3 regions of the Luteococcus sp. genome follow, and region 3 is predicted to be linked to each of the others. Evidence: riboswitches for the same ligand, from Rfam matches in the RefSeq annotation. Region 3 holds a riboswitch; each other region holds the start of a gene.

Region 1 (2,191 bases), on a different contig from region 3:
CCCAGCACCTTCCAGGCGGCCTCGGCCAGCTTGGTGGTCAGCGTCTCGACGTACCAGGAGCCGCCGGCCGGGTCGTTGACGCGGCCGATGTTGGACTCCTCCGCCAGCACGATCTGCGTGTTGCGGGCGATGCGGCGGCTGAAGTCACCGGGAAGGCCCCAGGCGGTGTCGAAGGGCAGCACCGTGATCGCCTCGGCGCCACCGATGGCGGCACCGAAGGTGCTGATCGTGCCGCGCAGCATGTTGACATAGGGGTCGTCGCGGGTGATCTCGCGCCACGAGGTGACCGCGTGCTGGCGGGCGCCGCGCTTGGACTCCGTCACGCCGAAGGCCTCGCCGATGCGCGACCAGCAGGTGCGCAGCGCACGCAGGCGGGCGATGGTGGCGAACTGGTCGGTCGTGGCCGAGACGCGGAAGTTGATCGTCTCGAAGGCCTCGTCGACGCCCACACCCTGGCTGGCCAGGGCCCGGACGTACTCGACGCCGGTGGCCAGTGCGTAGGCCAGCTCGTGGACGTCACCGGCGCCGGCGTTGTGCCAGATGGTGGCGTCGACCACGATCGCGCGGCTCTTGGGCATGCCCTCAAGGCGCTTGACCCAGTCGGCGAGCTTCGACAGGTCCGGGGTGCCACCGTTGAGGGCGGCCAGGCCGATCGGGTCGAGGCCCAGGTTCAGGCTGAGGTGGTTCTTGGGCTTGTCGCTGCCCTCGTAGACGCCCAGCAGGGCCTCGGCGGCGGCCTCTTGGTCGGTGCGGCTGGAGACCTCGACCTTGACCAGCTCGAGCATCACGTCGGCCAGGTCGTCGGTGAGGTCCTTGGCGGCGATGGCGTCGGGGTCCAGGCGCAGCCACAGGCTGGTGACACCGCGCTCCAGGTCGGCCAGCACGGCCTTGCGGGTGTATTCCGCATTGCCGTCCTCGTGGAGGGCGCGCACGTCCCAGGCATCCATCTCGCCATTGCGGACCGTCGTGCCGCGCGTGAAGGGGGCGACACCGGGGGCGCCGAGTTTCTCGGGTGCGTCGGCCAGGGTGTAGATCGGCTCGATCTCGATGCCGTCCACCAGGCTGGTGCGCAGGCGCGAGATCGACTGCTCGCCACTGAGTTGCTTGTCTTCGGGTCGCCCGCGGTTGAGGACCTTGGCGACAGCTGCCTGCCACTGGTCCATGTCCGGCTTCGCGAAGTCGCCGGCGAGCTTCAGCTCGCCTGCGCCGACGCGGGCGTCCGGCTCGATCGTTGTCATGGGACTCCTGCTCCGATGAGGGTGTCGTCGCCCGTGTGGACGACCTGACGTTGTGCTCCTCGGCCTGTGACGCCCCGCACCTGGCTGGCGCGGTGCCTGCTGGCAGGTCTTCGGACTCATGGGCGCCTCACTCCCGGGGGAGTGCCTTCCTCGGCCACCGCTTCCCAGGCCAGGCCCAGTGCTTGACGTCCGGTCCACGATCACTCGCGGGCCCGACGGGTGGCGTCGTTCCCATTCACCGCTGCGGGACAGTTCCGGTCTTGCACCGGATTCCCTCTTGCGACGACCTGCCGGAGCAGGCCGAACCAGCAATGCCAAGACTACCCGGGGCAAGGTCCGCGTGGGCAGGAGGGGCCATGATTTCCCAATGTGGCCAAACCACAGGTGAATTGCTTGTGAAATAGATCACAAGTCGGTGACCAGCCCAGATGTCGATCGGCCCCGGATCCCGCGTGGGGAACCGGGGCCGATCCTCGCGCCAGGGCAGTGGCTCAGGCGACGTAGGGCGTCAGGGCGGCCGCCAGCCGGGGCAGGGCCTCCTCGACACAGCCCTTGGCCTTGCCGCGGATCGGCTTGTAGACCTTGGCCAGCGCGGCATTGTCGGGCGAGGCCGCCTTGGCGTCGGCGAGGGCCAGCAGCGCGTCGGCCACCTCGGAGGAGCGGCTCGACAGGTAGCTGCCGAAGTCCTGCCCGCCCTTGGCATCCCAGTAGGGGGCCAGGGCGGCGGCGATCTCGGGCAGCATCGCGTCGGTGGCCTTGGGGACGATGCCCTCCTTCATCTTCTTCGCGCTGGCGAAGGCGGTCTTGAGGGCCATCCCGCCCAGACCGCTCTTCGACTCGACCTCCTGGTCGATCACGGTGGACAGCGACTGCACCACCTGGGGGCGCTTGGCGGGGTCCAGCAGGGAATCGGTGAAGCTCATGGCAAGCCTTTCGCTCGGTCTGTGGCCGGG
Region 2 (2,191 bases), on a different contig from region 3:
GCGTCGGCGACGTAGCGGGGCAGGCCGTCGTCGTCGAACTCCTTGAAGCTGAAGGGACCGGCGATGATGCGGCCGTCGAACTCGGGGATGGCGATCTGGGTGGCCGAGTCCATCGGGGTGACGCCGTCGTCGCTGGCCTCCCAGTCAGCGCGGCTGCTGGTCAGGCACAGCCCCTGGAAGACGGGGATGTCGAGGGCCGCCATCCGGGCGACGTCCCAGGCCTCGTCGTCCCCGCCGGCCTGGGCAGTGGCCGGGGTGGAGCCTCCGGCGGCCAGCACCGTCACGATGAGCGCATCCAGGGTGCCGAGGAAGCCGTAGAGCTCGTCGGGGGCCTGGCGCAGCGAGCCGGCGAAGACCGGGACCGCGGTGGCATGCCCGGTGGCGTCGATGGCGGAGCACAGCTCGCGGGCAAAGTCGGTGTTGCCGCTGGTCTCGTGGGCGCGGTAGTAGAGGACGCCGACGCGGGGGAGGGCGGGCTGCCCGGGCTGCTCGGTGGGCGACTCCCACCAGGACGGCTCGCCCCAGCTCGGGATCGGCTGCGGGGGCTCGAATCCCTCGCCGGTGAGCAGCACCGTGTCGGACAGGAAGGCGTGCAGCTGGGCCAGGTTCTCCGGGCCGCCCTCGGCCAGGTAGCGGTGGGCCTCGGCGGCGACGCCGATCGGGACGCTGGAGAGCTCCATCAGCTGGGCGCTGGGCTCCTGTTCGCCGCCGAGCACCACCATCGGCCGGGTGCCGGCGATGCGGCGGAATCCGTCGCACAGGTCCTGCGGGCCGCCGAGGATGCGGGCCACCACCAGGTCGCAGGCCTCGATCTGCTCGGCCATCTGCTGGTGGGCGGGGCGGGCGGGATTGGCCAGGAAGTAGTCGGCGCCGCTGGCGCGGGCCGAGAGCAGGTCGGTGTCGGACGTGGACAGCAGGGCGATGCGCATCGGCGCGTCTCCTCCCCCGGAGTTCTCGCTCCGGAACGTGGGCATGGACTCACCCGACGTCCAGTGTCTGGCTGTCACAGTGGCGGAACCGCCCCGGGCTTGCACCGGGTTCCTGGGCCGTGGGCTGCGGCAAGCCTAGCGGGAACGGGCTCCCTGGCCATTGCCGCGCGGAAACAGACGAATTGTGGCGCATCATGTGCTTTTGAACCTTCCAAAGGGCCTATTGCGTCTGTTTTCGCGGCGGGGTGGGTACTGTCCGGCGCCCTACTCCTGTCATGAGGCGACACCTGATCCCGGACGTGGTCATCACACTGCTGTTGGTCTTCGGCCTGGGCGCTATCCTGTCGCTCGACACCTGGGATGCCTTGTGGGTTTCGAATGTGTCGTCGACCTGGTTGCTGATTCCGCTGTGGTTCGGCTGGCGAACGGGACGCCTGGGCAAGGGCGCGGCATGGGGGCTCATGATCACCCAGGCCGCTCTCGTGGCCTACTACATCCCAGCTTCGGCGGGTGTGTCTTCATGGTAGCCAGGCATCATGCTCGAGTACGTGGGCCGCTACGGCTTCAAGTACTTCGTGCTCGGACTCATCAGCGGTCCGGTCATGGGCGCGCTGGGAGGATGGTGGCGGCAGCACCCCAATGCGTTGGTCCCCCTTCTCGTCGCTGTGCTCGCTTTCGGAGAGAGGTGGGCATGGCAGTGGCACTTGGGCTTTGATCCGGGCTCGGTCATCTTCACCGGGGAGGCGGTTCCAGGGGTGGCAGGGGCAATCGCGATGCTCGTGTGGGTGCGCCGCGCGCCCGGGACTTCGCCGACAGCCAGCAGCTGACGGCGCATCCGAGCGGCTTGTCGGCACCATCCGGAGACAGTCCGAGGGTCGGTGGCCGGTGCGGGGGAAAGCCTGCCCGGGCATTGCCGCGCGGAAACAGACGAAATGTGGAGGGCCAACTGGTTTTGAACCTTCCAGAGGGCCCATTGCGTCTGTTTTGGCGGGCTACGACGGCGGTCTCACCACTCGATGCCCGCCTGGCCCTTCGCCCCGGTGTCGAAGGGGTGCTTCACCTTGGTCATCTCGGTCACCAGGTCGGCGGCGTCAAGCACCTGCTGTGGCATCCGTCGTCCGGTCATCACGACGTGCTGGGTGCCGGGGCGGTTGGCGAGGGTCTCGAGCACCTCGTCGACGTCCAGCCAGCCATTGGCCAGCACATAGCTGAACTCGTCGAGCACATAGAGATCATGGGTCTGGTTGGCGAGCTGCTCACTG
Region 3 (2,191 bases):
ATCGGCGCCAGGCGCTCGCGCCAGCCACCGTCACGCACGTATTCCTGGTAGCGCAGGCCGGCAGCGGCCAGCACCATGCCGGCGCCACGGGCCGCGGCGCGGCTGCCGCGGGCCTGGTGGGTGAGGTCGTGGCGGGCGCGTCCCAGCAGCGACCGTCCGCCCCCGGCGACCATTCGGCCCAGGCCACCGGCCAGCAGCTTCGGACGGGCCAACCGGTCCCCGGCCAGCATCAGCGTCAGTACGCCGTGGGTGTTGCCGTGGCTCAGCGAGCGCAGCAGCACCCACTGGCGGGTCATCCGGTCGGTGGTCACCAGGTCCACCACGACCGCCTCGGGGCAGGCGACGATGCGCCCACCGGCGGCGACGATCTGGCGGGTGAGCAGCGTGTCCTCGCCACCACCCATCCCCAGGCCGGTGGAGAAGCGCCGCGCGCCCAGCTGGTGCAGGTCGAGCAGCAGGTTGCCGCAGGCCGCGGCCGGCAGCTCCCGCCCCGACTCCCAGCGGCGGCGGGTGAAGAAACCCCCGGCGTGGATCCACGGGTCCACCTCACCGGGGTAGCGGGTGTCGACGAAACCGGCGACGGCGGCCGGCCGGCTGGCCAGCCAGCAGTCAAGCATCAGCTGCAGCCATCCCGGCCCGGGACGGCCGTCGTCGTCGAGGAAGAGCAGCACGTCGCTGCCCCCCTCGACCCCGTCCTGGCGGCCGGCCGAGGACTGGGCCTCGTCGAGCGCACGATTGCGCGCCGCCGCGATCCCGGGGGTCGGCTCCACCACGAACCGCACCCGGTCCAGTCCCATCGCCTCCACGGCATCACGTCCACTGCCGGCCGGGTCGTTGTCCACCACCAGCACCTCGCCGCTCCACGGTGCCTGTAGCGCGGAAAGCTGCTGGTGCAGCATTTCGACGGTCTGGACGATCTGTTCGGGCCGGTGGAAGGTGAGCACGCCGATGGTGGCGTGCAGGCTCTGCTGGGTCTCGTGCATCGTCCAAGAATATGGCTTCGTCCCACCCGTCCAGTAGCGTGGCCGGGTCGTCGACAGGGGAATCCGGTGCAAGTCCGGAGCTGACCCGCAACCGTCACGGAGCTGCGCTCCCGAGCCGGAATGCCTGCCCTCGACCGGACTCACCAGAACCGTCGAGGCTGCGGAAGGAGACCCGATGCCGGCGCGCGCCGTCACCCCGCACGATGTCCTGTCACGGGGGCAGGGTGCCGTGCTCGACGCACCCCCGGTGCGGAAGCTCGGCCGGCTCGTGCACCCGATGGCCTGGTGGGCCTGGGCGATCGGCGCGGCCGTGGCGGTGAGCCTGGTGACCAATCCGCTGCTGGTGCTGCTGGTGGTCACGACGGTGTGGATCGTGGTGCTGGAGCGCCGCACCGCCGCCCCCTGGGCCCGCTCGGCCGGCGTCTACCTGTGGCTGGCGCTGGTGGTGATCGGCCTGCGGATGTTCTTCCAAGTGGTGATGGGCGTCAACCGCAGCGGCCAGGTGCTGTTCACCCTGCCCAACCTGCAGCTGCCCGGCTGGGCCGCCGGGATCCGCCTGGGCGGTGAGGTCACCCTCGACGCCCTGCTGTTCACCCTCTACGACTCGCTGCGGCTGGCCGGCATCCTGCTGTGCGTCGGCGCCGCCAACTCGCTGGCCAATCCGCGGCGTGCCCTGCGCGCCGTGCCACCCGCCTTGTACCAGCTCAGCGTCGCGCTGGTGGTGGCCCTCAGCGTCGCACCCCAGCTGGTGGAGAGCATCCAGCGGGTGCGACGGGCCCGTCGCCTGCGCGGGGGTCGGTCCACTGGCTGGCGGGCGGTGCGCGAGGTGGTCGCGCCAGTGCTGGAGGACGCCATCGACCGTTCCCTGCAGCTGGCCGCGGGCATGGAGTCGCGCGGCTACGGACGCACCCACAGCGGCCAGCCCGTGGGCCGCGGCACCACCGTCGCCCTGCTCGGCTCGCTGGTGCTGGTCACCCTCGGCACCTTCCTGCTGCTCGGCGTGCCCAACTCCTCGCCGTGGTCATGGCTGGCGCTGGGCTGCGGGGGAGTGCTGGCCTGGCTGGGGATCCGTGTCTCGGGTCGTCGGCTGGCCGTCACCCGCTACCGCCCCGACCCGTGGCAGCGACCCGAGTGGACGCTGTGCGCCGCGGCGGTGGTTGCCGTCATCAGCAGTGCCGTCCTGGTGCGGCTGTCCCCGCAGATGGTGC

Evidence for each region. Region 3 has a riboswitch for cobalamin ahead of ACHFFZ_RS03745 (CbiQ family ECF transporter T component). Riboswitches for the same ligand answer to the same signal wherever they lie in the genome.
Region 1: it holds a riboswitch for cobalamin, as region 3 does, so the genes downstream of both, mutA (methylmalonyl-CoA mutase small subunit) here and ACHFFZ_RS03745 (CbiQ family ECF transporter T component) in region 3, are expected to answer to the same signal.
Region 2: it holds a riboswitch for cobalamin, as region 3 does, so the genes downstream of both, cobN (cobaltochelatase subunit CobN) here and ACHFFZ_RS03745 (CbiQ family ECF transporter T component) in region 3, are expected to answer to the same signal.

The regions. Positions count from the first base shown of each region.
Region 1 covers NZ_JBHWOO010000290.1:3,267-5,457, forward strand. Annotated here, with positions in the region: gene mutA (methylmalonyl-CoA mutase small subunit) at 1-1,238, opposite strand, end outside; cobalamin riboswitch at 1,322-1,563, opposite strand; gene ACHFFZ_RS16310 (DUF6918 family protein) at 1,730-2,161, opposite strand.
Region 2 covers NZ_JBHWOO010000102.1:14,522-16,712, forward strand. Annotated here, with positions in the region: gene cobN (cobaltochelatase subunit CobN) at 1-974, opposite strand, end outside; cobalamin riboswitch at 970-1,093, opposite strand; gene ACHFFZ_RS06315 (hypothetical protein) at 1,205-1,456, shown strand; gene ACHFFZ_RS06320 (hypothetical protein) at 1,466-1,756, shown strand; gene cobO (cob(I)yrinic acid a,c-diamide adenosyltransferase) at 1,936-2,191, opposite strand, start outside.
Region 3 covers NZ_JBHWOO010000065.1:8,718-10,908, reverse strand. Annotated here, with positions in the region: gene ACHFFZ_RS03750 (glycosyltransferase family 2 protein) at 1-983, opposite strand, end outside; cobalamin riboswitch at 979-1,130, shown strand; gene ACHFFZ_RS03745 (CbiQ family ECF transporter T component) at 1,159-2,191, shown strand, end outside.